Regions from separate parts of the Chryseobacterium sp. Chry.R1 genome, predicted to be linked through region 1. Evidence: riboswitches for the same ligand, from Rfam matches in the RefSeq annotation. Region 1 holds a riboswitch; each other region holds the start of a gene.
What was found. Region 1 has a riboswitch for S-adenosylmethionine ahead of AAEU33_RS03205 (TonB-dependent receptor). Riboswitches for the same ligand answer to the same signal wherever they lie in the genome.

Region 1 (10,576 bases):
CTTCCTCACAAATTCGTGTTATTCTCCACCTCCTTCTGCGGAATCGTAAACAAATAATACTTGCTGTTTGGTGCAAAGGCAGATTGATCAGGAAAAGAAAATACAGAATGTCCTCTTCCATTCACTGTTTTTACAGTTCCATCCGGAGTTGTTACTTGTACTTTAATTGGCTGACCATTGGAATCAGTAAAAGGTTTTCTTACTACAGTTCCCTGAGTTCTTATGATATCAGACAATGAAAATCCTTCTCCAAACAATTCCTTTCTTCTTTCGATCAGGATTTCTTTGATCACATCATTCTGGGCTAAAGATCCACTGTACAGATTAGCCTGTCTCGCTGATTTCAGTTGATTTAAAACTGCTACAGCATTGGTTACATTCCCATTTCTGGCTTCTGCCTCAGCCTCAATCAAATACATTTCAGCTGATCTCATGAATACAATGTCAGCAATGAGATTGGCTTTAAACTTAAATTTAGCATATCTCAAGAGACCTTCCCTTCCGGGAAGTCCGTCCCATTGAAACAATTGGTACCTGATGTCATTGGTGTCAAATAAATCTTTAAAATAAGGATCTGCCATAAAACTGTAGTAGTAACTTCCTGATGAAGAAACATCTAAGTAGTGGAATGCATAACTTTCCCCTGATTGTTCCTGCGTCTGGCCATGTCCCCAGATCCATTCCCCATTGGTAATATCATTAAACCCGTCCTTATACTTTTCGGGAGCCATCAACGGAAAACTAGCTTTTGCAATTTGAGCAGCAGCAGTAGCCTTAGTCCACTCACCCGTATTTAAGTAAGTTCTGGCCAACAATCCATATACCACAGACTTATCAATTTTATCCTTATTATTTCTTGTATAATTTGCTAATAAAAGTCCTGCCTCTGATAGATCGTTTTTAATCAAAGTATACATTTCTTCAAGGCTAGCTCTCTTTTTTCCTACAGAATTTATGGTTGTTGGTTCTGTATAAATTGGAGCTACCAAAGCGTTTTTATCTTTTAAATAACTAAACTGATAAAGGCTTGCTAAATTCAAATAACAAAAAGCACGTAAAGCTTTTGCCTGGCCCTTAACCTGATCCTTTTTAGACTGACTTCCTTCTACTCCATCAATACGACTAATCACATTATTCATGTTATTGATTGCAGAATATAATAAACTCCATACAAATTGAGAACGACTTCCGGTACTATTCACTAAATCGGTAAAAGCGTAAGCCGATGCAAAGCCATATTTATTAGTAAGGACAGCAACATCACTACCCATAGCATCGCTGGCCCGTAATACTGTTGAATAGCCAATGTTAGCATAGGTAGGCCCGTCATCATTGAATTTTGCCCATGTCCCATTAATCACCGTTTCAGCACTTTCAGCTGTCTTGAATATCTCAGCTTCATTAGCCTGATTAGTAGGAGCTGTTTCCAAATCATTAGTACACGCAGTAGAAGAGAAAGCTGCAATAAGTATAAATGATATATATTTTATTTTTTTCATTGTTTTGATTGTTTTAATATAAACTTAAAGTGTAGCCTGAAGACCGAATGTTATTGTTCTCATTGCCGGATATCTGTAATAAGTGGTACCATCTATAGCTTGCTCGGGATCCATTCCTTTGTGCTTGTAGAAAGTTAAAAGGTTTTCAGCCTGAAGATAAATTCTGAACTTTTTCAGTCCCAGTCTTCCGAAATAATCTGAAGGTAAGGTATATCCGATGCTCACATTTTTCAATCTGGCATAAGTCCCCGAGTATAAAAACCTTGAGGACGTTGAAGTCCAGTTATTTGTCGTTGTACTTAAAGCCGGAACATCCGTATTGGGATTTTCAGGCGTCCATCTGTTTAACATCTCTGCACTCCATGCCCTTCCAGCATTGCTTCCATTTGACATTAACATGGTGTAATCTGTATCAAGAATTTTTCCTCCAACACTAAAAGTTAGCAGCGCGGATAAATCAAAATCCTTATATGTAATATTTGTAGTGATTCCACCGGAAAATTTAGGCAAAGAAGAACCCTGTAATGTTTTTGTCGCCTTTGCATATTCGGAAGTTGTTCCTTCTACTGTATTCCCATTGGCATCCTGATAAACATATTTCCATAGCGGAGCACCGTTACTTGGATCAACTCCAACCCATTCCGGAATAAAGAAATCATAAACAGAACCGCCAACCTGCAATAATTTAGTTCCTGTTACAATTGGACCTTTAGGAAGTTTCGTAATTCTGTTTTTTAGGGTTGTTACATTAACATCAACATCCCATTGGAAATCGTCCGTTTTAATCGGAGTTGTGAATAATGAAAATTCAAAACCTGTATTTTTCAGTTCTCCAATATTCGCTGAATAACCACTAAAACCAAGAGAGGGAGCCAAAGGCCTGTCAAATAAAAGATCTTTACTTTGACGTTGGAAATATTCCACATTACCCTTAACCCTGTTTTTAAGAATAGCAAACTCCAACCCCACATTCAAGTTAAGATTGGTTTCCCACTTAAGATCAGGAGTGGGAAGCCTGCTAGCAACTGTTCCTCCTTCTCCCAGATTATTGTAAAATGCGTAAAGACTTTGGTAAGCATAATAAGTACTCAACTTATCATTTCCCTGTCCTCCGTAACTCGCACGAAGGGTTAGCTGATTAAAGAAATTTAGATTTTTAATGAATTGCTCATTAGACGCCTTCCATGAACCTCCTACTGACCAGAAAGTTCCCCATCTGTTTTGAGGTGAAAAACGGGAAGATCCGTCTGATCTTACAGATCCGGAAATAAAATAAGTGTTATTGAAATCATACTCTGCTTTACCTAAAAAACTCAGTAAACCTAATTTATCACTATTACCACTAAAACCTCCTAATAAAGCCGCTGCATCCGGTTCATAATAATAAGGTAAAGAAAACTGACTTCGGCTTCCGGATATCGTCTGATACTCATAATGATAAAACTCCTGTCCGGCTAGAATATTGAAATGATGCTGATTGAATTTTTTATCATAGGTCAAGATATTACTGGTTGTATAAGATAATGTCCGTGAATTTGTCTTGGTCACCGAACCTCCTATTTCACTACCCTCCCCCAGCAGCGGATTTGAATAATAATGCCCATTGTAATTTACCAGGTCAATTGAAAAACTGGATTTAAATTTTAATTCCGGTAAGAACGTAAAATCCAAATACCCTTTTCCTGAAAAGTTATCTTCCCTGTTTTCATTTTTGTCCAATGGCAAAGTTGCGGCTGCATTTTGATTTTGCAAAGCACTTGTCGGCCTGTACTTTCCGAAGTCGTAAATTGTATTTCCGTTAGCATCAAGCTTATAGCTTCCATCTGGATTTCTTTCATAGTATGGATAAAAAGAAGGAATTACTCTGGCCGCATTAATAATATTATCAGTTCTTGAATCTGAAGATGGTGGTGCCTCCTGAAGACTATTGGTATAACTAAGGTTTGCTCCAACAGTTAACCATTTCTTCACTTCATTATTAATCTTCAATCTTGTACTGTATTTTGTAAATCCGGATCCTATGGCAATACCCTTGTCATCAAGATATCCCAATGAGAAAAAATAGTTTCCTTTTTCATTTCCGCCACTAAAATCAAGATCAACCTGGTTTCTTGAAGCCACTCTTTGAAGTATATCCCTCCAGTCATCATTCCATAAAGGCCTTGCTCCAGGCAGCAGTTTTCCATCTGTCCCTACCGGTTTTGCATAGTTAGAACCATATGGATTGATGCCCAGGTTATTCACAAGATTATCTGTGGCCATTTGTGCAGCCTGTTGTGCTGAAACCTGTCCTGATTTATATCCATTTCTCATTGCTTCCCAATATAATTGAAAATACTGGTCCGTGGTAACCTGTTCATAGTCCTTTACAGCCCTGCTGGAAAATCCCTGACTGATATTAAAATTGATTCGTGATTCTCCTTTTTTCCCTGACTTTGTAGTCACAATAATCACTCCGTTAGCACCTCTTGATCCATACAGAGAGCTTGCCGTAGCATCTTTCAAAACACTAATTGATTCTATATCATTTGGGCTGATAGAATTGATATTTCCATCAAAAGGAATTCCATCCACCACGAATAAAGGATTACTTGAGGCACTAATAGATCCGATCCCCCTGATACGGATTGTTGCCGTAGCACCCGGTTGGCCAGAAGCACTTACTGCCTGCAATCCCGCTACCTGCCCTTCCAAAGCTTTTGTAATATTGGTTACCGGCCGATTATTAATCTTTTCGCTGGAGATCGTCGCTACAGAACCTGTGTAACTCGTCTTTTTCGCTTTACCGTAAGCTACCACAACGACTTCATCAATATCTTTTTCCCTAAGCGTATCTTTCTTCTGCTTTATCTCCTGCCCATTAACACTAATAATGCCTAAGAAAAACAAAGCACCGGGTGAAATCCAAACACCAGCTTTGAATAAACTTTTACTAACCATAATCAATTTTATTTGTTAAATATTAAAAAAACACCCTTTGCGGAAAACACAGCAAAGGGCATCAAGAAATTGATTTAACCAAATGCTTATTTTTCCTTAAAAGGCTGAATGTAACACCTTGCATCATGCAGGTTGTTAAGACTTCGTAGGGTCAGTTCCCTCCATCTTTCTTTATAAGCCGATCGAAATATGGTTGCAAATCTAAAAACAATTAGTCTATAAAACAAGTAGACTAATTTATTTTTTATTTTAAATTCTCAAAAATTAACTTAATTTTCACTTAAAACACCTGTTAATAAACCATTAGAGAAAATGTTAAATTTTTAAACATGAGAAATATCATTAAAAATAATGTAAAACATTTTCTTCAAATAAAACCCGTAAAATATCCGCACTAATCGAAAAAAACTTTTTAATTTTATGTTATGAAAATTTTAATCATAAACGGACCGAATCTTAATCTGCTGGGTACAAGAGAGCCTGAAATTTATGGAATAATTTCAATGGATGAATATTTGGAAAAACTAAAAGATGAATTCCTTTCTTACGAACTGAACTATTATCAATCGAATATTGAAGGAGAATTAATTAACAGGCTTCAGGAAGATGATTTTGATGCTGTTATTATCAATCCGGGGGCTTTTACACATTACTCTTATGCTATAGCCGACTGTTTAAAGAATATACAGAAGCCTAAGATTGAAGTACATATTAGCAATATCTATAAAAGAGAAGAATTCCGGCAAAAGTCAGTAACAGCAGCTCACACGGACGCTGTATTATCCGGCTTTGGAATGCAAGGATACAGACTGGCTTTATTAAGCTTTCAGGATGTTTTAATACATTAAAAAGCCTCATCAATGATGAGGCTTTGCTTTTCTTATATTGTTTGTTCTTGTAATTGAGGTCCGGAAGCAACCAGCTTCTTCCCCTCTTCAGTGTTACAATACTGTTCAAAATTCTTAATATATCTTGATGCTAAGTCTTTAGCCTTCTCTTCCCACTCTGAAGCATCACTATATGTATGTCTTGGATCCAGAATACCTTCTGAAACATTAGGTAAAGAAGTAGGAATTTCCAAGTTCATAATAGGCACTTGCGCCTTAGGGGCGTTCTCAATAGATCCATCAATTATTGCATCAATAATGGCTCTTGTATCTTTTAATGAGATTCTTTTTCCTGTACCGTTCCATCCTGTATTTACCAAATAAGCTTTTGCTCCATGTTCTTTCATTTTACCAATCAAGGTTTTAGAGTACATGGTAGGATGTAACGTAAGAAATGCCTCACCAAAAGCCGGAGAGAATGAAGGTTCCGGAGAAGTAATTCCTCTTTCAGTTCCTGCTAATTTAGAAGTATATCCACATAAAAAGTGGTATTGAGCCTGATTTTCATCTAAAATTGAAACCGGAGGTAATACTCCGAATGCATCAGCTGAAAGATAAACGATCTTCTTAGCATGCCCAGCTTTAGAAGGCAGTACAATTTTGTTAATATGGTAAATCGGATAAGAAACTCTCGTGTTTTCAGTGATTGAGTTATCAGTATAATCGGAAACACCATTATTTACAACAACATTTTCAAGAAGAGCATCTCTTTTAATTGCTCTGAAAATGTCCGGTTCTTTTTCTTCCGATAAGTCAATTACTTTTGCATAGCAACCTCCCTCATAGTTGAAAACTCCATTGTTATCCCAACCGTGCTCATCGTCACCAATAAGATATCTTTTAGGATCAGCGGATAAAGTTGTTTTACCTGTTCCGGAAAGGCCGAAGAACAAAGCAACATCTCCTTCTTCTCCTACGTTTGCAGAACAGTGCATAGATGCCATTCCTTTTAGCGGAAGGTAATAGTTCATCATTGCAAACATTCCTTTTTTCATTTCTCCTCCATACCAGGTTCCTCCAATGATCTGTAATTTTTCCGTAAGGTTGAACATTACAAAATTTTCGGAATTTAGTCCCTGAGCTTCCCAATTCGGATTCGTTGTTTTAGAACCGTTCACAACAGTGAAATCAGGTTCTCCAAAGTTTTCCAGCTCATAATGAGATGGACGGATGAACATATTAGTAACGAAATGCGCCTGCCATGCAACTTCTACGATGAATCTCACTTTAAGTCTTGTGTCAGCATTTGTTCCACAAAATGCATCAACAACATAAATTTTCTTAGAAGAAGAAAGTTGGTCTAGCACTAATTCTTTACAAGACTTGAAGATTTCTGCTGTTGTAGGCAAGTTCACTTTGCCATCCCAGAAAATTGTGTCTCTTGTAACATCATCCTGAACAATGTATCTGTCTTTTGGAGAACGGCCAGTAAAAATTCCTGTTTTTACTGATACTGCACCAGATTCCGTAAGTTCAGCTCTCTCAAAACCCTGATTTTCAGGAGAAACTTCTGCTTGAAATAATTCCTCATATGAGGGATTATATATTATTTCGTAGTCTCCCTTAATCCCTAATTTTTGCAAATCCTGGATGATTTTAGCGTGTTTCATTTTACTTATATTTTCTATTTCTTTTTTTAGTCCAACAAAATTAAATATTAATTTAGTGTTACAGGTGGTTAAATATAATGATATAAGTCAGAATGACAAAGAAAAAAACAGAACGGCAAATTGTTAAATATCAAGCAATTATATCAGCCCATTCAAAAATAGTCGCAAAACCTTTTCCCCGAAAATAGTCCTCAAAGCCCCTAAATTTGGCACTCATTACAAAATCTCCCCCCCAGGCACCCAAACTTTTCACAAAAACCGGACAGTCGGAGAAGAATTTGTCTTTAACGGTAGGAATATTCAGAAAATCAGAAATTTTTCTTTCATGAACAGTCATTAAATGACAAAAATCATTTAATTCATTACATAATAGAATTTCATTGGTAAGGGCAGAAAATACTTCGATCAGTTTACGGGATTTTATTTTGGACTTATACAGATCGATTGCTTCCCTGCTGTCTTGTTTTTGATTTAAATGGATAAAAATCAAGTCGTCCTTAAAGATAGGATCAAAGGTTATTCTTTTATATTGTATTACCGGTTTATTCTGATACAAAACTGCTGATTTTTCCTTTGCGACAGCAATATCATAACCACTTCCACCCAAACTTAGACTATTTAGCATGAAAGGATCTGTATCAGCCCACACAGAAAGGTTGTTCATTAATGTTGAACTGCTTCCCAATCCAAAATCGGAAGGGAACTGTAGATTTGTTTTTAAAAAGTATGAATCTGCATTCTGGAATTTACGAGTAGAAAGCTTTTGGACGTTTTTCAACGTTTTTATAAGAAATTCGGCACTGGGAGCTATATTTGTCTCAAGGATTTTCCAAGAGGAATAATCAATGATCACTTTCAGCCATAGTTTATTTTGATGATAAGCTTCCCAAAAAACCAATGATTTCCCATCTTCCGTTTCTTCAAAGAAAAACTCTTGTCCCAGCCTGGTTGGTACCGCTAGGACAAGAGCTCCATCTATAGCGAAATATTCTGAAGTAAGCATGAGCTTTCCCGGTGAAAATATTTCGCCCATTTGTTTATTTTTTAGATTGCCGAAGCAACGTCTACAGAACTATCAATTTTCTTGATCAATCCCTGTAAAGTTTTTCCTGGTCCAACTTCTACAAAGTTAGATGCTCCGTCTTTAATCATATTCTGAACAGATTGTGTCCATTTTACAGGACCTGTTAACTGAGCAATCAGGTTTTTCTTAATTTCGTCAGGATTTGTAACTGCAGTCGTGGTAATATTCTGATAAACTGGAATCGTTGCTTTTCTGAATTTAGTTTGTTCAATAGCAGCGGCCAATCTTTCTTGTGCAGGTTGCATCAATGGAGAATGAAAAGCCCCATTAACAGGTAGCAATAATGCTCTTTTTGCTCCCGCTTCTTTCAATTTAATACAAGCTTCTTCTACGGCAGCAGTTTCTCCTGAAATTACAAGTTGTCCAGGACAATTATAATTTGCAGGAACAACAATCCCATTGATCTGTGCACAAATTTCTTCAACTTTGGCATCTTCCAATCCTAAAATTGCAGCCATTGAGCTTGGATTAATATCACAAGCTTCCTGCATTGCTTTTGCTCGTTCAGAAACTAATTTAAGACCGTCATCAAAAGACAGAACTCCATTAGCGACCAATGCTGAAAATTCTCCTAAAGAGTGACCGGCTACCATTTCAGCACCAAGTCCATTTACAGCTTTTAAAGCAGCTACAGAATGTATAAAAATAGAAGGCTGAGTAACCTCGGTTTTCTTTAGATCTTCTTCTGTCCCATTAAACATAAGGGATAAAATATCGAAACCTAAAATTTCATTGGCAGATTCCATCAAGTCCTTTATGTCTTTTCGAGAATCATATAGTTCTTTTCCCATCCCAACAAACTGAGAACCCTGCCCAGGAAATACAAGTGCTTTCATCTAATAATTTAAAATATTATGCAAATATAAACATAATGTGAAGATTTTCTTTCATCCAATGTACTTCACTAAGGAACTAATCGGATTACACGATAACCAGTATTCACATAAGCTCCATTAGCTTTGGACTTTACAAATTCAAACTTGGTTGCAAGCTGAGTTTGAACTTTATTCATTTGTTTAAAAATTTCTCCTTTTTTATTCTCTCTGGTTAACATGTCATTGACAACATCAAAACCAATAATTGCATATTTGGGAGGAGTCTTGCAATATTTACCTTTATAGGCTGCCAAAATCTCTTTTTCAAAACTTCCGTCCGTATTGATTTTTCTGTCCATTAAATAAACCAGACTCGCCTGACTAAGGTCGTCTACCTTTTTCTCAAAACTTGGAGCATAATACAGGCTAAAAGCTTTTATTCCCTGTACTTCTTTTGTCAGGGCAATAACTCTATTTGAAAAAGCCTCTCCCGTACTATCGTTATCACTCGCTAAAATAGCTATTACAGGAGCAGATTGTCCCGTCATCATATTCTGGTCTGCCTTAATTTCTGCAGGAGAACTTACAATTGTTACATTTGGATTTTTCACTGCCTTTTCGAGACCAGCTTTAATATAATTTGCATTTTCCTTTTTGCTGTCTGCAACTATATAAATTTTTTGATCCGAGTATACAGTTTTTACTTCATCTACAATTTTATCCGCATAGGTTTGATCATTCGTTTCAATAATAACCAGATTACTGTAGTTATACAATTCCGGAGAATTTGCAAACGGCGCTACAATTGGAATTTTCTGGCTTTTAGTAAAGTCTAAAACATCAATGACATTCGATTTAAAGAATGGGCCTATAATTAAATCTGTATTATTAGGATTGATTTGAGTCAATGAATTCCTAAATGAAGCTTCATTACCGGAATCAACTACTTTAATATCCAGTTTCTGACCGTTTCTTGCATTTCTTTCAATGGCTAATTTAGCTCCTGTAAGAAAATCCATTGCCATTCCCCTATATTGAGTTTCATTTGTACTATAGCCGAAAGGAAGCATCAAAACAACACTTAAAGCATCTCCGCTTTTCTTAATGTATGCAGGATCAAGCTTCTTAATTTTCAAAATCATTCCGGTCTTTAGTCCGTGGGTTAAATCCGGGTTTAAAGCGATTAATTCGTCAATGGAAATACCATATTTATTCACAATAGAGAAAACAGTATCCCCTTGCTGAACAGTGTAAGTAACATATTCATCTCCTGCCTCTGCATTCACGTTAGAGGAATTATTAGCAGATGACTTTTCGTTGCCTGAATCAATTTTAGTTTTAGGGTTAACAGGTTCCGTAATTACATTAGCAACATTGCTATTTGATTTTTTAACACGGATAACCTCTCCTGGTTTTAATCCTTTTTCTTCCAATCCAGGATTTAAAGCATACAGCTCTTGTTGGCTAACTCCAAATTGTTTTGTAATTCTGTAATAATTATCTTTTGATTGAATTGTATAATTATCCTCATCCGTTGCCACAGCAGTTGATAGAGTATTATTAGCAGTTGCTTCTACAGTTTTTGAAGCTACAACAGGTTGTTGGTTGCCTCCATATTTTTTTATGCTTTCAAAAGGTAATGTAATCTCATCACCGATCTTCATATGAGAATCCAATTCAGGATTCAGCTTTCTCAAGTCAGTTTCAGAAATACGGTATTGCTTTGTAATTCCATAGATGG
Region 2 (10,576 bases), 160 kb from region 1:
AAAATTTCGGAATCACTTTATAATATAAAAACCAATTTTTTTGAAAGTGATTTTAACCGCCTTTATCAGGATGTAAAATATTCAATCAACCAAAGAAGCCTGATTTTACTTTTTACAAATTTTGAAACGCTGGATGGTTTGAACAGGCAGTTAAAATACTTGCGTGGCATTGCAAAAAATCATTTGTTGGTCGTTGTATTTTTTAAGAATTCGGAACTCCAGACTTTAATTCATAAGAATCCGGAGAGTATGCAGGAGATTTATGATGAAGTTATTGCTGAAAAATTTGAATTTGAAAAAAAACTAATCATACAGGAACTTCGAAAGTATGGTATTTATACAGTGTATACCCTTCCTGAAAATTTAAATATTGACGTTATCAATAAATATCTTGAGATCAAAGCAAGAGGAATTTTATAATTTTGCATAGATAACTTTAATACATCATAGATTAATTCTAGGATTTAATAATATAAACAGAACAATGAAAATAACACTTAATAGAATAAACGATGACTTTTTGTTTGAATGTACAAATTCCCAAGGGAATTCCATTCTTTTGGATAATACTTCGCAGCCTGGAGCTAAAGGAGTTTCTCCCATGGAAAGTGTTTTAATGGCAGTTGCAGGATGTAGTGGAATAGACGTCGTGTCCATATTAAAAAAACAAAGACAGGATATCACAGGTTTTAAAGCAGAAGTAGAAGGAGAGAGAGTCCCTGTCGATGATGCTAAGCCTTTTAAATCAATTAAAGTTCAGTTTTTTTTGGAAGGTAACATCGACCCTGCTAAGGCTTTTAAAGCAGCGCAGTTATCATTTGATAAATACTGTTCTGTTTCTAAAACTTTGGAGCCTAACGTAGAAATCGGTTATGATGTATTTGTAAATGGGGAAAAAATTTAAGGATGTTATAAACAAAATAAAAAAGCCGGATTGTTAAAATCCGGCTTTATGCTTATTATGTGTTGTTGAGGGTATTTTCTTTCTTTAAGATTTAAACATTGAGTTTCATTTTCTTAAAGGTTAACGATGTAAATATATGAAATATTTATCAATAATCTATTATAATTATTATTTTTGTTGCTTGTTTTAGTTTATGGCTAAAATTAAGGCATCAATGATGTTCAATACTAAAGGTTAATTAATTGATAAAAAAAATGTACCACTTAAGAAAGTGGTACATTTTTATTCTATCTCGGTTTCATCAGTTTAGCGACCGTTGCCGTCCATCCTGTTTGATGTGAGGCGCCAACTCCACGTCCGTTATCTCCGTGAAAATATTCATAAAAGGTGATATAATCTTTGAAATGCTCATCGTGATTAAACTTATTGTTTCCCCCATTAAAAGCTCTTTGTCCCTGTTCATCTTTAAGGAATATAGAACATAGCCTGTTACTGATATTTTGTGCTACTTCATCCAGATTCCTTTTATCTCCGCTTCCTGTCGGTAATTCCACTTTCAGGCTGTTTCCATAATAGAAATGAAAACGCTGCAGACTTTCGACAATCAAAAAGTTAATAGGGAACCAGATCGGGCCTCTCCAGTTACTATTTCCTCCAAACATTCTGCTGTCACTTTCTGCGGGGGTATAATAAACCACATTTTCTGTCCCATGAACAGAGAAAATAAAAGGATTTTCTTCATATACTTTAGACATGGCCCTGATCCCATAAGAACTTAAAAATTCTTTTTCATCCAGCATTCTTGTCAAGACTTTTGTTAGTCTGTTTTTACGAAGGATACTCATTAAATGTTTTCTGCCATGACCTTCTTCATCCCAATGGGAAACCAGTTTCGTAAGTTCCGGCTTATTTTTCAGCACCCATTCCATTCTTATTTTAAAGTTGGGCATTTTTTCCAATAATCCGTGATCAATAATCTCCACAGCAAATAAAGGAATAAGCCCGACAATACTTCTTAAACGAAGCGTAACACTTTCGCCGTTCCCAAGTTGTAGTACATCATAGAAAAAACCATCTTCTTCATTCCAAAGGCCTTCTTTTCCATCACCCATGTTTTCCATCGCTTCCGCGATGTAAAGATAATGCTCAAAAAACTTAATGGCCATGTCTTCATATACCTGATAGTATTGGGCAAGTTCCATTGCAATTCTCATCATATTCAATGCATACATTGCCATCCAGCTTGTACCGTCCGCCTGTTCAAGATGCTCACCGTCTTTAAGTTCCATATTACGATCGAAAGCTCCGATATTATCAAGACCTAGAAAACCACCGCCGAAAATATTTTTACCGTTTTTATCCTTACGGTTTACCCACCAGGTAAAGTTCAAAAGTAATTTTTGAAAAACCTTTTCCAGAAACAGGAGATCCGGTTTTCCATTGGTCTTCTCATCAATCTTAAATACCCTGAAACAAGACCAAGCATGGACAGGTGGATTTACATCACTTAAGTTCCATTCATACGCCGGAAGTTGTCCATTAGGATGCATATACCACTCTTTGGTTAACAAGAGAAGTTGGTTTTTTGCAAACTGGGCATCAATTAATGCATAGGGAACGCAGTGAAAAGCGAGATCCCAGGTAGCATACCATGGGTATTCCCATTTGTCAGGCATTGAAATAATGTCCTTATTGTGCATGTGGTTCCACTCTGTATTTCTTACATAGTGGTTGAAATCCCTCGGTGCATCAAAATTAGGATCACCCTTAAGCCATTTCCCAACATTATAATGATAAAATTGTTTGTTCCATAACAGCCCCGCGAAAGCCTGACGTTGAACATTTCTTTCGTCATCATTCGTTACATCGTGCTGAACTTCTTCATAGAATTCGTTGGCCTCAGCAATCCGGGTGTTGAAAATCTCATCAAAATGATGAAATGGTTCATCGGTGTCGTTTGGCGACAGCCTGAAATCAAAGGTTTTTGATTGTCCCCCACCAATAATTTCTTCAATCACAAAAGCGGCTTTTGAGCCTCTTTTTTCCGGATTAACGGTATTGGAGTTATGAATAATGTGATCGTTTATACCATCCTTGAAATAGGTGTTATCTGTTAAAGGAGCTCCGTATAATTTCGGTGTATTGGTTTCATTATCACAAAAGAGACTTTTGGCACCGGTGTTTCTTGAATAGAATTTTTTGATGGAAATACTATCATGGTTAATATCAATACAGCCGTCGTATGAGGCGTTTAGCTGCCCCTTATAAGTATTATATCCCCATTTCCAGTTGTTACGGAACCAGGCTGTTGGAGCGACAACAATAGGTGCATCGTTTTGGCTCCTGTTACAAACTGTGATACGGACTAAAAAATCGTCAGCATCTGCTTTACAGTATTCGATGAAAATATCAAAATATTCATCATTATCAAAGATTCCGGTATCAAAGATTTCAAATTCAGCTTCCTTTTTGCTTCGTCTGCCGTTTTCAGATAGCAGGTGATCATAAGGAAATTCATGGATCGGATATTTATACACCATCTTCATATAACTATGGGTAGGCGTGTTGTCCAGATAGTAAAAGATCTCTTTGATATCTTCACCATGATTGCCCTGGGGATTACTCAATCCGAAAAAACGTTCTTTGATCATTTTGTCCTTTTTGTTCCAAAATGAAAGAGCGAAACAAAAAAGCTGTTTGGTGTCCGATATTCCGGCAATCCCTTCTTCACCCCAACGGTAGGCATAACTTTCAGCTTTATCATGATTGGTGAAATTCCACGCATTGCCATTGGGACTATAATCCTCACGAACATTACCCCATTGTCTGTTGCTTACATAAGGCCCCCAGTTTTTCCATTTTATATCCTGTAATCTTTGTTTTTCTGCAGTCATAGTTCATCATTTTTCACTACGAAGGTAATTTTTTTGAAAAATAATTCCAATTTTTTCTATCTGAATAATTCTTAACACATCCTTGTAACTATAATGATTACAGGGATTTTCAGAATAAATTAATTTTTTCATGAAAAAATTAAATAAAATATTATATCTTTGCACCATTCGATCATTCAAATATTGAAAATGTTATCAAGAAAGGTTGAGGGATTAGACCCGATGAAACCTTAGCAACCCTTTGTGCAAGCGAAGAAGGTGCTACGTTCTACCAAATTATTTTTTGGACAGATAACTTACTGAGTTTTTCAGCCATTTCCTGTGGCATTTTCAATTGTATTATAAATAATGTATAATAGAATTGAAAACAGAACTAAAACATATTAATCTTTCGTATCAAACTAATTCCGGAAAGGAATGCAATATCCCGTTGAGCTATCAGACCTTCGGGAAAGAGCTGTTTTCGGCACCTGTTATTTTAATCAACCATGCTTTAACGGGAAATTCCAATGTATCGGGAACAAATGGCTGGTGGAAGCAATTAGTAGGAGATGGCCAGGTGGTTGATACCAATGTCTATACGGTTTTGTGTTTCAATATTCCCGGAAATGGTTACGATGATTTTTTAATTGAAGAATATGAAGAGTTTACTCCTTCGGATATTGCAGGCATATTTTTAATAGGGCTAGAATTACTTAACATTAAAAGCCTATATGCGATTATCGGAGGTTCTCTTGGTGGAGGAATAGGATGGGAAATGCTGGTTAAACGTCCGGAACTTGCAGAAGTATTTATTCCCATTGCCTGTGATTTCAGAACTCATGATTGGCTGCATGCGCAATGTATGGTTCAGAAATTTTTATTAAATGGAAATGACGCTCCGTTACAAAAGGCAAGAATCCATGCAATGCTATGTTATAGAACCCCACAATCTTTAAACGACAGATTTCAAAATAAATACAATACCGCAAAAAATAAACTTGAATCGGAAGATTGGCTTGAATATCACGGAAAAGCTCTTAATGAAAGATTTAGTTTAAAATCTTATCAACTGATGAATCATTTGCTGATGAACATTAATGCCGAGGAAGAAAGGCTTGAGAATATACAGGCACGAATGCACTTGATCTCCGTTGATACAGATTTGTTCTTTCCTGCTTCCGAAATCCGGATGTGTTTTGAAAAACTGAAAGGTAAAAAAAAGAATATTTCTTATCACGAGATCACCTCAGTTCACGGGCATGATGCCTTCCTAATGGAATACAAACAATTAAATAATATCATTAAAACCATTTTATTACAGAAAGAAACTGAACAATTACAAGAAACCTGTAATAAAGCTAAACAATAAAGAATGAACAGATGAAAAATGTTAACGAAATAAAATTTTTAAAGAACAGATCAATCATCAAATTTGAAGGAGAAGATTTCTTAGGGGAAATCGGTATTGACGGTAGAATTTTTAAAGCACTTACTTTAGCCAGGATTAGTGTAGGAGTGATCTCACAACAGGCTATAGAAAACGGAATATCAATTTTGGTTCACGAAAACGATTCTGAAAATGCGGTTAATTGTCTGATTGAGGAATTTGAAGCGGAAAGGAAATCAGGAGCAGTGTCTCAGATTTATAGTATTAATAACGTTTCAGTTCTGGGGTTTGTAGCTGAAGATTTTAATAAAATACTGGCGGAACTGGCAAGAAATAATGTTTTTCCTTTGCTTCTGAATCAGATAGCAAGTGAAAAAAGAGTAAATATTGTAGTTACTTCTTCTCAGGATGAGAAAACTAAGAATATCATTGAATCTGAAATATCCAAAAAACCTAAAACCGTTCATCTTGCAATCATTGGACATGGGAATGTGGGTAAAACTCTGATTGACCAGGTATTGGAATCTTCCGAAGAAATTAAGAGACGGAAAAAAATAGATCTTAAAGTAGTGGCTGTTGCTAATTCAAGAAAAATAGCATTCAATAAAAAAGGCTTTGATCATAATTGGAATGATGAGGTTTTAGTTGCTGAAAGCCCTTCCAATGTTGATGAACTGATCAGTTTCTCCAGAGAGAATCAGCTGGAGAATCTTATTGTGGTTGATAATACGGCGAGTAAGGATTTTGTTAAGAATTATCATGCTTTAGCTGAGAACGGATTTGATCTTGTATCTTCCAACAAGATTTTCAATACCCTTCCAATAGAAGAATATCGTAAACTAAGATATACGTTGAATAAAAATAACAGACGATATCTTTATGAGACCAATGTGGGAGCAGGTTTGCCTTTGATCGATACCATTAAACTATTGCACCTGTCAGGGGAAAATATTACAAGAATTAAAGGCGTGTTTTCAGGTTCTTTAAGTTATATCTTCAATAATTTTTCAGTTAGAGATGAGAAATTTTCAACCATTATAGGAGAAGCAATGGAGAAAGGATTTACTGAACCGGATCCTCGTGAGGACCTTTCAGGAAATGATGTTGCAAGAAAGCTTTTGATTCTGGCGAGAGAGTTGGATCTGATTAATGAATTCAATGATATTAATATTCAGAATCTAATTCCTGAAAACCTTCTTTCTATTGACAAAAATGAATTCATTTCCAGATTGGGAGAATTGGACGAGGAATACCAGAAAATTAAACAAAATCAGGAGGCAGATCATGTTCTACGATATGTAGGCGATCTACATGGTGATCTTCAAAAAGAAAAAGGAGAACTTGATGTAAAATTAATTTCTGTGCCGGCTACTTCCGCATTAGGGCAATTAAAAGGATCAGATTCCATTTTTGAAATCTATACGGAGAGCTATGGTGAAAACCCTATTGTAATTATGGGAGCCGGTGCGGGAGCACAGGTAACCGCGAGAGGTGTTTTTGGTGATATTTTAAGAGTAAGTGAAACAAAATAAATCAATGTACGAATGTAACGATATAACAGTGTGCCGATAAAAATGGCTCAGATCAGATTCGATCGATTCATTGGTAAACTGTTGCATTGATACATGATATTAAAATTAAAACTATATGGAAAATTTTGAAACGTTTGCAATAAGAACGCAGACTGAACGAACTCAGTTTGATGAACATTCTACTCCGCTCTATCTTACATCCAGCTTTATTTTTCAGGATGCAGAGGATATGAGGGCGAGCTTTGCAGAAGAAAAATCAAAAAATTTATACAGCAGATTCTCTAATCCAAACGTTACTGAATTCACCGATAAAATTGTGAAAATGGAGGGTGCGGAAGCGGGATATGCTTTTGCTACCGGAATGGCAGCAATTTATTCAACATTTGCAACTCTGCTTGATGCCGGAGATCATATTGTAAGCTGCCAGTCTGTTTTTGGATCTACACACACACTTTTTACAAAGTATTTCCCGAAATGGAATATTGAGACTACCTATTTTAAGGCAGAAGATGCAGAAAATGTTGAAAAGCTTATCAAACCTAATACAAAAATTTTATATCTGGAAACTCCGACTAATCCGGCAATTGAGATTCTGGATCTTGAGTTTTTCGGGAAAATTGCAAAAAAACATAATCTTATCTTCATTGTAGATAATTGTTTTGCCACCCCTTATCTTCAACAACCTATCAAGTACGGAGCTGATATTGTGGTTCATTCGGCAACAAAATTAATTGACGGACAAGGAAGGGTTCTTGGTGGAGTTGCGGTAGGAAAAGAAGACCTTATCCGGGAAATCTATCTTTTTGCAAGAAATACAGGTCCAGCCATGTCTCCTTTTAATGCATGGGTTTTATCTAAAAGTCTTGAAACTTTAGCCATCAGAGTTGAAAAGCATTGTGAAAATGCATTGAAAGTCGCTGAATTTTTAGAAAGCCACCCGAATGTGGAATTAGTAAAATATCCTTTTTTACCTTCACATCCAAGTTATGAAGTAGCAAAAAAACAGATGAAATTAGGAGGGAATATTGTCGCTTTTGAAATCAAAGGAGGAATTGAAGGAGGTCGAAAATTTTTAGATAAAATAAAGATGTGTTCACTTTCAGCAAATCTTGGTGATACCAGAACAATTGTTACACATCCTGCTTCTACTACACATTCCAAATTAACCGATGAGGAAAGGAATGAAGTGGGAATCACTGCCGGCCTTGTACGTTGTTCTGTAGGGTTGGAAAACGTGGAAGATGTTATTGCAGATTTAAAACAGGCATTGGATTAACTCAATTGAAATGGGCTTTAGCCCATTTAAGAAAAATAATATTAACGGCTTTAGCCACAATCTACAAAATGAAAAGTTCAGAACAATTATATAAGGCACTCTCCGAAAGAATTTTAGTTCTTGATGGGGCTATGGGAACGATGCTTCAACGATACAAATTTGAAGAAGAAGACTATCGTGGTGAGCGTTTCAAAGATTATCCGCATCTGGTTAAAGGAAATAACGACCTACTTTCCCTCACACAGCCTCATGCTATTGAAGAAGTTCATAGAAAATATCTGGAAGCGGGAGCTGATATTATCGAAACCAACACATTCTCGGGAACTACAATTGCAATGGCAGATTATCATATGGAAGACCTGGTTTATGAGCTGAATTATGAATCTGCAAAAATAGCCAGAAAAGTATGTGATGAATTCACGGCTAAGAACCCGGATAAGCCTAGGTTTGTAGCAGGATCTATTGGTCCTACGAACAGAACGGCAAGTCTGAGCCCTGATGTAAATGATCCGGGATATCGCGCCATTACATTTGATGAATTGAGAATTGCTTATAAACAGCAGTCCGAAGCTCTTTTGGATGGGGGGTCCGATATCTTGCTGGTAGAAACAATCTTTGACACCTTAAATGCTAAAGCAGCTTTATTTGCCATTGATGAAATTCAGGATGAAAGAGAAATAAAAATTCCGATAATGGTTTCAGGAACTATTACCGATGCTTCGGGAAGAACTTTGAGTGGTCAGACGGCAGAAGCATTTTTAATTTCGGTTTCACATCTGAATCTTTTGAGCGTCGGATTCAATTGCGCGCTGGGAGCTAATCAGCTTACACCTTATCTGGAAACATTGGCTCATAATTCGGATTTTTATGTCTCAGCATATCCCAATGCTGGATTACCGAATGCTTTCGGTAAATATGACGAGACACCCGAGTTTATGGCAGAACAGATACAAGAATATGTGGAAAAAGGTCTGATCAATATTATTGGAGGATGTTGTGGTACAACCCCTGAACATATCAGGGCTATAGCAGACTTAGTGAATAAGTATGAGCCAAGAAAATTGAGGAAATTTGCATGATTTGATAGATTTTTTTCATTGAATCAATTGTAAGATAACGGTTTAGTATTATTATTTTTAAGTTAAACTAAAACTAATCATATGGAAAAGCCGAGTTACTTAAAGAGTGCAGAAGACACAAAAATCTTTAATGAATTAAGAAAAAAGGTGAACCAGAGAGTCGAAAACATAAAGGAAAACAGAGATATCTACATTCAGATTAAAGCTGTTTTATTGCCCCTTATTTATATTGGGCTATATGTTTTTGCGTTGATTAATGTTGAGAAATCTTTGCTTTATATTTTGAGTTTTGTGTTAATGGGGATTATGTTGGTGTTGATCTATCTGAATTTAATTCATGAAGCGGCTCACAATAATATATTCAAAAACAAAAGATTAAATAGCTGGGTACTGCAAATTTTTGATTTTGTGGGAGCCAATTCTTATATCTGGAAGAAAAGGCATATTGCAAGCCATCATGCATATCCGAATGTAGACGGATGGGATACTGATATAGAGCAGAGTGGTTTACTGCTGATTGTTCCATGGATCCGGGCAAAAGGAGTGCAGAAATACCAGCATCTGTTTTTCTTTCTGGTGTATCCTTTATATTTATTCAACTGGATGTTTATCAGGGATTTCAGGGATTTCTTTGATAAGGAAAGGGTTATTTTAAAAACCCAGGGCGCCATTCCGGTTGTTGAGAAAGTAAAGATGGTTGTTTATAAACTCTTTTATTTCTTTTATCAGATTGTTGTTCCTGTTGTATTCTTTAAAGTTTCGATTGGATTGGCGATAGGAGCCTGGTTTTTACAGGTCATTACAGCAAGCATTTTTGCTTTGTTTGTTTTATTGCCATTACATCCGCTTCCCGATAATGCTTTTCCAAAATTAGATGAGAAAAACTCACTTCCATACAGCTGGATTCGGCATCAGTTGGAAGTAACCAATGATTTAACCAATAATAATTGGATGATCAGAAATGTATTGGGGAATTTCAATTTTCATGTGGCTCACCACCTCTTTCCAAATTATAGCTATATGTACTATAACGAGATAACAGAAGAAATAGAAGAGTTTGCTAGAGAACATGGTTTAGTATACAAAAGATTTCCAATTTTTACCGCTTTAGGCAAACATGTGGAGTTGCTGAGGCAAAATGCAAATAATGCATATTACATTTTAGAAGAATAAAAAATTGATGAAATATTTAAGATTATCGGGCCTTGAGCCTCTTATCATAACACCGGAAAGTAATTTCATCAACGTTGGTGAAAGGACTAATGTTGCCGGTTCTAAAAAGTTTTTAAGATTAATCAAAGAAGAAAAATTTCCTGAAGCATTAGATATTGCAAGACATCAGGTGGAAGGGGGAGCGCAGATCCTCGATGTTAATTTTGACGACGGACTGATTGATGGTAAAACATCAATGGTTAAATTCCTGAATCTGATTGCTTCCGAACCTGATATCGCGAGAATTCCCATTATGGTGGATTCTTCCAAATGGGAGATCCTGGAAGCAGGACTACAGGTTGTTCAAGGA
Region 3 (10,576 bases), 670 kb from region 1:
GGAGTAAATAATGTAGCTTTATGGACAGGTAAGCAGGCTAGTCCATATGTACCGTTTGTAAATATTGCCCCGATCGTTGGAGGTACAAATGGTATTTCTCCCATATTCCTTACAACCGTAGATGTTACAGGAGGTATAGGTATCGACCTTAAAAACTGGGTGAAAAAACTGGATGAAAATGGCAATCCTCTTCGTAATGAAAATGGTGAGCCGATCCTTGAGGAAGCCTATTCTGTAGCTACAGGAACTGTACTTACAATCAACATTAAAGAGAAAAAATTATATAAAGGTGATCAGGAGCTTATTGATATTTCGAAGGCTCTCACACCTCAGAAAATGGAGTTTATTAAAGCCGGAGGCTCATATGCCATTGTTTTTGGTAAAAAACTTCAAACATTCGCTGCACAACTTTTAGGAATAGAAACTCCTCTTGTTTTTGCTCCTTCAAAAGAAATTTCCCATGAAGGGCAAGGCCTTACGGCAGTAGAAAAAATATTCAACAGAAATGCTGTTGGAACAACACCAGGTAAAGTATTACACGCAGGTTCTGATGTTCGTGTACAGGTAAATATCGTTGGATCACAAGATACAACAGGTCTTATGACCTCTCAGGAACTTGAGTCGATGGCGGCTACAGTGATCTCTCCGGTAGTAGATGGTGCATACCAATCAGGATGTCATACCGCTTCAGTATGGGATAAAAAAGCTCAGGCAAACATCCCTAAACTTATGAAGTTCATGAACGAGTTCGGATTGATTACAGCCCGTGACCCTAAAGGTGAATACCATGCAATGACCGATGTAATTCATAAAGTTCTTAATGATATCACGGTAGACGAATGGGCAATTATCATCGGTGGTGATTCTCACACGAGAATGTCTAAAGGTGTTGCTTTCGGAGCTGACTCCGGAACAGTAGCCCTTGCCTTAGCCACAGGTGAAGCCTCTATGCCGATTCCTGAATCTGTAAAAGTTACCTTTAAAGGAAACATGAAAGAACACATGGATTTCCGTGATGTGGTTCATGCAACACAAGCTCAGATGCTGAAACAATTCGGTGGAGAAAATGTGTTCCAGGGTAGAATTATTGAAGTCCACATCGGAACTCTTCCTGCTGATCAGGCATTTACCTTTACAGACTGGACTGCTGAAATGAAAGCAAAAGCATCCATCAACATTTCTGAAGACAATACTCTGATCGAATCATTGGAAATCGCAAAAAGCAGAATCCAGATTATGATCGATAAAGGAATGGATAATAAAAATCAGGTTCTTCAGGGATTGATCAATAAAGCAAACAAAAGAATTGCAGAGATTAGATCCGGGGAAAAACCAGCTTTAACTCCTGATGCGAATGCTAAATATTACGCTGAAGTTGTTGTAGATCTTGATGTTATTGTAGAGCCGATGATCGCTGACCCTGACGTAAACAATGAAGACGTTTCCAAAAGATATACACATGATACCATCAGAGCTCTTTCTTATTACGGAGGAGAGAAAAAGGTAGATCTTGGATTTGTAGGATCATGTATGGTTCATAAAGGAGATTTAAAAATTGTTTCCCAGATGCTAAGAAACCTTGAAAAACAGCAAGGTAAAGTAGAATTTAATGCTCCTCTTGTAGTAGCTGCTCCCACTTATAACATCATTGATGAACTTAAAGCTGAAGGAGATTGGGAACTACTGGAAAAATATTCTGCCTTCGAATTTGATGATAATGCTCCTAAGGGAGAAGCCCGTGTAGAATATAAAAACGTAATGTACCTTGAACGCCCGGGATGTAACCTTTGCATGGGTAATCAGGAAAAAGCAGCTAAAGGAGATACTGTACTGGCAACTTCTACCCGTCTTTTCCAGGGAAGAGTAGTTGAAGATTCAGAACGTAAAAAAGGAGAATCCCTGCTTGCATCAACACCTGTTGTCGTTCTATCTTCTATCATTGGAAGAATTCCTAATATAGATGAATATAAAGCTGCAGTTGAAGGTATTGACCTTACTAAATTTGCTCCACCTATTAAAGAACTTGTTCAGGTGGGTCATTAAGAGCTTGAAATAATAAGTCGAAAGACTCTTTTATATGATAATTTAAGAAAGGTTTCAATCTATTGGATTGAAACCTTTCTTTTTTATTTAGAATCTTTCCATTTAAGAGTGAATAGAATTATTTTAACCTAGGTCAACAGCTCAAAATTTATTTTTTCCTTAACTTGATAGGTATTAAAAATAGTAATGATTCATCTTATTTATGCCATTTTTGGAAGGTAGGAATAGTATTTGATGATTTGCACTCGAAGAATTTCCGCTTCTTATTTTTAAATTAAATCCGGAAAAAAAATTGAAAAAGAAAAATTAAAATAGATATGACTTTCGACATTGATATGATCAAAAAGGTGTACGAGCGTTACCCTGAAAGAATTGCTGCGGCAAGACAAATCGTTGGAAAACCTCTTACACTTTCAGAAAAAATCTTATACACCCACCTTTGGGAAGGAAATGCAACTACAGCACATGAAAGAGGAAGCTCTTACGTAGATTTTGCTCCGGATAGAGTAGCTATGCAGGATGCAACAGCACAAATGGCACTTTTGCAGTTCATGCAAGCCGGCAAAGCCAAAGTTGCCGTTCCCTCTACTGCCCATGCGGATCACCTGATCCAGGCCAGAGTAGGTGCAGAAGCAGATTTACAGGAAGGTATTAATAAAAACTCTGAAGTTTTCAACTTTTTGAGTTCTGTTTGTGATAAATATGGAATCGGTTTCTGGAAACCTGGAGCCGGTATTATCCACCAGGTAGTACTGGAAAATTACGCCTTTCCTGGCGGTATGATGATCGGTACTGATTCGCATACGGTAAACGCAGGAGGACTTGGGATGGTAGCCATCGGAGTAGGTGGTGCTGATGCTGTAGACGTAATGGCAGGAATGGCATGGGAGCTTAAAATGCCTAAGTTAATCGGTGTAAAATTAACCGGTAAAATGAGTGGCTGGACTTCTGCAAAAGATGTGATCTTAAAAGTAGCAGGAATTCTTACTGTAAAAGGAGGAACCGGATGCATCGTTGAATATTTCGGAGAAGGAGCAGAATCTCTTTCTGCGACAGGTAAAGGAACCATCTGTAATATGGGCGCTGAAATTGGTGCGACCACTTCCACTTTCGGATACGATGACTCCATGAGAAGATATCTGGCTGCTACAGGAAGACAGGATGTTGTGGATGCTGCTGATAAAATTGCGGAACATCTTACGGGTGACGCCGAAGTATATGCAAATCCTGAACAATATTTTGATCAGGTAATTGAAATCAATCTTTCAGAGCTGGCTCCGCACTTAAACGGACCATTTACTCCGGATTTAGCAACTCCTGTTTCTGAGTTCAGAGCAAAAGCAGAAGCTAACGGATGGCCTTTAGAGGTTGAATGGGCACTGATCGGTTCTTGTACCAATTCGTCTTATGAGGATTTGTCAAGAGCAGCTTCTATTGTTGAAGATGCTGTAGCAAAAGGAGTAAAACCTAAAGCTATTTTGGGTATCAATCCGGGATCCGAGCAGGTGAAATTCACTGCAGAAAGAGACGGTTTCTTAAATTCATTCAGAAAATTTGAAAACGCAAGAATCTTTACAAATGCCTGTGGACCTTGTATAGGGCAATGGGACAGAGAGGGAGCTGATAAAGGAGAGAAAAACTCTATTATCCACTCTTTCAACAGGAACTTTGCAAAAAGAGCGGACGGTAACCCGAATACGCATGCTTTCGTAGCTTCACCGGAAATGGTAGCTGCTGTAGCAATTTCAGGAAGACTGGACTTTAATCCTATTACCGATACACTTACTGCAGAAAATGGAGATCAGGTTAAACTAGACGAACCGAAAGGATCTGAGTTGCCGGCAAAAGGGTTTGCTGTAGATGACAATGGGTATCAGGCTCCATCTGAAGATGGTTCTTCAGTGGTAGTAAAGGTAAGCCCTACATCAGACAGACTTCAGTTATTAGAAGAATTCCCTGCATGGGATGGTAAAAATATTACAGGTGCTAAAGTTTTAATCAAAGCTTTCGGAAAATGTACAACCGACCACATTTCTATGGCCGGACCATGGTTAAAATATAGAGGACACCTTGATAATATTTCCAATAACATGTTAATCGGAGCAGTAAATGCTTATAATATGGAAACAAACCATGTTAAAAACGAATTAACGGGTGAATACGGTGAAGTTCCGGCTGTTCAAAGAGCTTATAAAGCGGCAGGTATTCCTACCATTGTTGTGGGAGACCAGAACTATGGTGAAGGATCATCAAGAGAACACGCAGCAATGGAGCCGAGACACCTTGGTGTAAAAGCAGTATTGGTAAAATCATTTGCAAGAATCCACGAAACCAACCTTAAAAAACAAGGGATGCTGGGATTAACTTTCGCTAATGAGGCAGATTATGATAAAATCCAGGAAGACGACACTGTTAACTTCTTAGATTTAGATCAGTTTGCTCCCGGAAAACAGTTAACACTCGAATTTGTACATGCTGACGGAACCAAGGATATTATTATGGCTAACCACACCTATAATGATCAACAAATCGACTGGTTCAAAGCTGGTTCAGCATTGAATCTTATTAAACAGCAAGAGGCATAAATCTATTTATGCCCCGATAAAAAAAAACATCCCGACCGGGATGTTTTTTTTTATTATCTATCTATATCTATATATATACTTTATATGATAACCTTCAATTTTTATAGGAATATGTAATAAATCTATATAATAAGTTGTTTTAAGAATAGTAATAAAATATCATGAAAACACTTCTTTACACTCTTCTATTATTTTCCTGCTTTGTTCAGGCCCAAAAAAAACCATCAGATTTCTTCCCTTCCCCAAAAACAAAAGTATTAGTAGTTGGTTCATTCCATTTTGATTATCCTAATCTGGATGCCCACAAAATCAAAAAACAGGACCAGATCGATGTACTATCTCCTAAAACATCCAAAGAGGTTACCGATCTGGTAAATTATATTAAGAAGTTCAGACCAACAAAGATTGCTATTGAAGCTTCACCCGAATGGAACGCCAATCAAAAACTCAAAGAGTATAATGAAGGAAAACACCATGATAAAAGAGATGAACGGTATCAGCTTGCCATGAGAATTGCCAATGAACTAAAGATCAATGAACTATTCAGTGTAGACGCCTCTTCCATATTAGAAGATCTTATGGAAAAGTTTGGAAAGACTGACTCACTGTATTTTAAGAAACTTACAGAGGGATATGATTATAAAAGTGACGACCCTATTTCTCAAAACTTTACTGATTTCTATAATCATTCAGAAGCCAAAAACTTTAGCTCACTTATGAACACCTTCCAATATCTTAACAGCAAAGAATATCACGAATATGGATATGGCGCTTATCTGAGTGGAGATTTTAAATTAAGGGATTATGACGGAGCTGATATACTTGCCATGAACTGGTATAGCAGGAATCTGAGAATATTCCGTAATATACAGAATATTCCGCATCAGAGTGACGACAGGATTCTTGTAATCGTAGGAAACGGACATGCAGCAGTCCTCAGACAACTTCTAACCTGCTCTGCAGAATATGAGTTCACAGAATTTTCTTCTTTATAAATATAAAGGCAGAGATTTAAGTTGAAATCTCTGCCTTTGTTTATATGGGTTTATGCTTCAAAGCTTCCAGAGCATTTAAAACTTAAATTCTACCCTTGCAAACAGAAATCGCCCTCCAATACCATATTGGGAAACCTGTCTGGAGTATACAAACTGATTATCTGCTGTCAGGGAATTGATTAGTGGATTTTTAGAAGGCATCACATTGAATATATTATTACTTCCAATGGTTGCAGATATATTTTTACTGAAGTCATAGCCTACTGAAAGATCTGTTACAAAACGATTATTCAATACAAAGTGTTCCTGTTTTCCTACTACACCATCAAAATTAGCATCCAATACATCAGCGTCGGTTACTTTTCCAAAGAAAGAATTCCTCAATAAAATATTAAATCCTGAAACTCTAAGATTATTGGATAGAGTTGCTTTTACCCGAGGTACGGCTTCTTCAAAGTAAATCCTGTTGGGCTCAGAAAAGTAACTGTCTATCTGGCTAACTAATTTTGGAGAGGCATGGATATTTCCTATTCTTCTGGTCTGATTCAGATTGAGCCCAAAGTTATTTTCCAGATTAATTCCTGAACCTAAATTGGATGTCTGGGAAATGGTAAGATCAAGCCCTTTGGTCTGGGAATCTACAGCATTCGCAAAAAAATTGGCGGCACTAGCTCTTGCAAGGTCAAAAGCATCCTGCAGAATCGCCTGATCCGATCCTTCAGGAAAATCTACACCTATAGTACCTTTAGGCCTGAAAAACAAATCAGTGAGCACTACTCTATCTTTAATTTTAATATAATAAACATCTGCTGTAACCACAAGATTTAAATTTGGAGCTTTCCAAGTAAGTCCTGTACTGTACGACTGAGAGGTTTCCTGTTTCAGTTTTGGAATCCCAAGCGCCTGTGCAGCCTCGGAATTATTCCTAAAAGTTCCTACCTGGGTAGTATTACCCTGTTGAATTAAGGTTGATGTTGAGCTATAATAGATCTGGGCTAATGAAGGGGCTCTAAAACCTGTAGAAACAGCACCTCTCCAATTAAAATTATCAGCCAACTTCACATTAGTCGCTAGTTTATAATTAAAGGTAGATCCAAAGTCTGAATAGTTTTCATAGCGCAAAGCACCTTCTACCAGCCACCAATCCGTTGGTTCCAGCTCCACATCTACATATCCGGCCACACTATTTCTATTTCCGGAAACAGCATTATCCGGACTAAATCCCGGAAATACCTGGGAACCGGCAGGTCTTGTTACGCCAAAAAAATCAGTCACAAGCTCATTTTTTGGAGTATTTACGGTCACTACATTTCCATAAATATCATAAGAGGCATAAGAATTCTCGTTACCGGCATTCACCTTATAATTTTCATAACGGTATTCCCCTCCAAATGCAATGTTCAGCCCATGCAATACATCATACTTTTTGGAAAAGTCAAGGTTTAGGGTGTTTTGCAAAAACTCAAGTCCACCTGCATCAAATCTTCTTGGAGAGTTGTTGACCAATGAAGAATTAAAAGTATTAACAACTCCAAAATTGAAAGTATTCTTTCCAAAAGTGTTACTGAGATCTATATTCCAGTCATTCCATTTTCCTTTGATCCCAGCTGCATATGAATAATCATTAATGGTAGACTCAATTTGCGGCAGATATCCGTTGGGTGTTATAAAATTGATATTTCTCTCGGTATTAGGCAAACGGAAAAAACCTCCGGCATTCCCAAGCCTGTAGCTATATCCTCCAAAAGAATACACCTTCCAGTCATCATTAATCGGAATTTCTGAATTATAATAAACCTGTGCTGACTGCAATTTCGATTGTCCAGCCCTGATACTGAAATCTTTCCGTTGAAGTCCTCTATATGCAAGTTCATCATTGGTAACATCCCCTCCTAATAAACCCTGTAAAGTTGAAATATTATTGGCGTTTGCAATTTTATTCTGTAAATCAGATGAAAAATAATTTACTTTTGTTGCATACTGCTTAATCGTATTGATAATTTGCTGGCTATTGGAAGTATTATTTATATTCTTATAAAGCCCGTCTATATCTATCCCATCTTGAGCAGCCCTGTAGTTAATAGCATTATAGGCATTGTATATATCGCCATTCCTCACACCAGCTCGGGAATAAGGATCCCGGTATTGGGTTGATGTAGTAATATTGAAGAACCCCTGTTTTCCAAGTTTGAATCCATAATTCAGGTCTAAAGAGATGGTTTCTCCATCCAGTCCACCGGAAAAATTGTTGGTAACCGGTGAAGCATATCCTCCCAAAAATAACTGACCGGATAGCCCCAATCTTTTTTTAAGACCTAAATTGACAACTCCTGCAATAGCATCAGATCCGTATTGAGCAGAAGCACCATCCCGAAGCACTTCAATTTTATCTAAAGCAAAAGCAGGAATCGCATTAAGATCTGTTCCCACCGAACCCCTACCTGGTGTAAGGGTTACATTGATGAGTGAAGACTGATGCCTTCTTTTCCCATTAAGTAAAACTAAAACCTGATCGGGACCTAAACCCCTCAACTGTGCAGGATCCACAAAATCCGTCCCGTCATTTACAGTATGCGATGTGGAGGAAAAAGAAGGGACAATATAGTTTAGAGCCTGGCTTATATTATTAACCGGGCTTTGTTTCAATATTTTTGAAATGTTAATAACGTCTACCGGAACCGGAGTATCTGTTAATGATCTACCTGATCCTCTTGAACCGAGAAGAACAACCTCATCGATTTTTTTTGATTTTAGAGTATCAGACTGGGCGAAGTAAAACGTCGAAATTAAAGTGGCCGAAGCAATGATACTTCTATTTTTAAAATGGCGCATGTGTTTTATTTTTAAATTTTTGTTATAATTTTTTTGTTTGCTTAAAATTTTAAGCAAAAAGTATCCTGTAACCTTGAAAACACAAGGCTAAAAGAAAAATGATAAACGATTTTATTAGTTAATAGAAACCAGAGGCTAAGAACAACAACACATACACATCACGAAATGCCATGAGTGATCACCAGCATACAGAAGCTTTGCTTCGATATCTGCCGGGCAAAAAGTCAAATTCATTGTGCTGTAATTTTCCCTGTTCTTAAACATTGATTTTAAATTTTAAACAAAAATTGTAAGATGGGAATGAATAGAAAAACATTTTTTCCGGAGCTTGCCGGCTTATCTATTTCAGCACCTTGCTTGTTTTGCAGGTTGCTATCCCATCTATGAGATTCTTGATAATTGTGAGGCAAAGATATAACTATTTTACAAATAAAAAAATAATTTGTAAAATTTTTAAATTAATCGCAAAACCAAGCCGTATGATGATGCAATATAATTATATCCTATTGTGAGGTATTTCATGGAATAAAACAACCCTCTAAAAACTTTCCTTGTAACATTTTTTTATTTTAAACGTCTAACTGAGTAGTAGTAAAAACCATTATGAAAAAAATTGTACTCGTTTTATTTTCCTTAAGCATTATTGTCACAAAGGCTCAGGAAAAAACCAACAACCAGGTCAAGGAAAAGCAGATCGAAGGCGTTGTAATTACCAAAACTAAAAAAGCCGTTGAACAAAAGGCAGACCGTACTATTTTTGATTTTTCAGAACAGCCCCAGCTGAACAACGGAAATGTTTTAGAGGGTATCAAAAAACTTCCGGGTCTGGTGTCTACTGATATTGCCGGTATGATGTATCAGGGAAAGATCCTTGATGTTTATCTTAACGGACGCCCCTTAAACATTACTTCCAATGAACTTAATTCATTTTTGGAAGGGATGCCTGCCAATTCTGTAGACCGAATTGAGGTGATCACTCAACCTGGCGCTGAATTCCCGGCAACTTCCGGGGGCGCAATTATGAATATCATTACGAACAAAAATGCCAATAAATATCTTACGGCAACTTATTCAGGAAATTATTCATTTACCAACTACGGTAAGTTGAGAAGCAGAACCAGCAACTCTTTAAATTTAAACGCCCGTAATAAATATTTCGGATGGCAGCTGAACATCGGACAGAACTATCGGGAAAGTATGCTGAATTCGAATCAAAATGATTTATTATTAAGCAATACGGATAGAATCGGCCGTGGTTATTTCGCGAAATCGGGCTTAACATTTGATCTGGGACAGGACAGATTATTATTAAATTACGATATCTATCATAATAAAAACAGCAATTACACAGATAGTAACGGTTTTGCTGACCTACCGTACATTCCTGTTAAAGACAGTATCAGGGAAGGATATTTTCATGCATTTGATGCCGCCTACACGAATAATTTGAGACAGGAAGCGGTAATAACCTATCAGAAACGCTTTAGTGATAAATCTCAAAAACTGGATTTCCAGTTCGGATATACCAAATCAACGAGTAAATTTGATCAGAATAATATTTTCAGAGATATCAGTTACATCAATCCTAACGAAAACTTTCCAAGATTTTCGGATGGTCTTTTACTGAACAATGAATCTGACATGAGAATTGCTAATTTTAAAGTGGATTATTCGCAGCCCATCAAGATCCTTGATGGAGGAAAGGTAAGTTTCGGTGGATTATATGAAAAACAAAACTTCGATACCCAAAGCAGAGGTTTGACCAATCTGGACTATCAACGACAGACCGCTTCCACCTATCTTGAGTTCCAGGCTAAATTGAAAAAATTCGATTTCACATTAGGATCCAGGGCTGAAAATTATGACATCTCTGGAATTACAAGGGTGATTGACAGTACCGGTGCAATAGTTCAGAAAAATCTGATCCCTTTTAATAAGTTTAAATTATTTCCAAATGCAAGTGTTCAGTACAGCTTTATGAATCAGGTTTCTGTTTCAGCAAACTATAACAAGAAGATCAGTCTGCCAAGTATTTCTGCACTTAATCCCAATAACACTACATTTCAGGGACCGAATACCCAGGTTACCGGAAATCCGAATCTGCAGCCTACGATCTTTAAC

Region 2: another riboswitch for S-adenosylmethionine. It lies ahead of AAEU33_RS02475 (alpha/beta fold hydrolase); the one in region 1 lies ahead of AAEU33_RS03205 (TonB-dependent receptor).
Region 3: another riboswitch for S-adenosylmethionine. It lies ahead of AAEU33_RS06310 (TonB-dependent receptor); the one in region 1 lies ahead of AAEU33_RS03205 (TonB-dependent receptor).

What each region holds. Positions count from the first base shown of each region.
Region 1 covers NZ_CP151793.1:669,781-680,356, forward strand. The annotation lists gene AAEU33_RS03200 (RagB/SusD family nutrient uptake outer membrane protein) at 6-1,499, opposite strand; gene AAEU33_RS03205 (TonB-dependent receptor) at 1,524-4,439, opposite strand; SAM riboswitch class I at 4,523-4,619, opposite strand; gene AAEU33_RS03210 (type II 3-dehydroquinate dehydratase) at 4,865-5,287, shown strand; gene pckA (phosphoenolpyruvate carboxykinase (ATP)) at 5,320-6,936, opposite strand; gene AAEU33_RS03220 (GYDIA family GHMP kinase) at 7,067-7,969, opposite strand; gene fabD (ACP S-malonyltransferase) at 7,981-8,856, opposite strand; gene AAEU33_RS03230 (LysM peptidoglycan-binding domain-containing protein) at 8,925-10,576, opposite strand, start outside.
Region 2 covers NZ_CP151793.1:513,248-523,823, reverse strand. The annotation lists gene AAEU33_RS02490 (DUF58 domain-containing protein) at 1-420, shown strand, start outside; gene AAEU33_RS02485 (OsmC family protein) at 485-904, shown strand; gene AAEU33_RS02480 (glucosidase) at 1,192-3,798, opposite strand; SAM riboswitch class I at 3,988-4,096, shown strand; partial or broken gene AAEU33_RS02475 (alpha/beta fold hydrolase) at 4,160-6,699, shown strand; gene AAEU33_RS02470 (O-succinylhomoserine sulfhydrylase) at 6,815-7,975, shown strand; gene AAEU33_RS02465 (homocysteine S-methyltransferase family protein) at 8,044-9,054, shown strand; gene AAEU33_RS02460 (fatty acid desaturase) at 9,136-10,227, shown strand; gene metH (methionine synthase) at 10,235-10,576, shown strand, end outside.
Region 3 covers NZ_CP151793.1:1,342,009-1,352,584, reverse strand. The annotation lists gene AAEU33_RS06325 (bifunctional aconitate hydratase 2/2-methylisocitrate dehydratase) at 1-2,043, shown strand, start outside; gene AAEU33_RS06320 (aconitate hydratase) at 2,361-4,628, shown strand; gene AAEU33_RS06315 (DUF5694 domain-containing protein) at 4,790-5,623, shown strand; gene AAEU33_RS06310 (TonB-dependent receptor) at 5,699-8,455, opposite strand; SAM-I-IV-variant riboswitch at 8,761-8,859, opposite strand; gene AAEU33_RS06305 (outer membrane beta-barrel family protein) at 9,059-10,576, shown strand, end outside.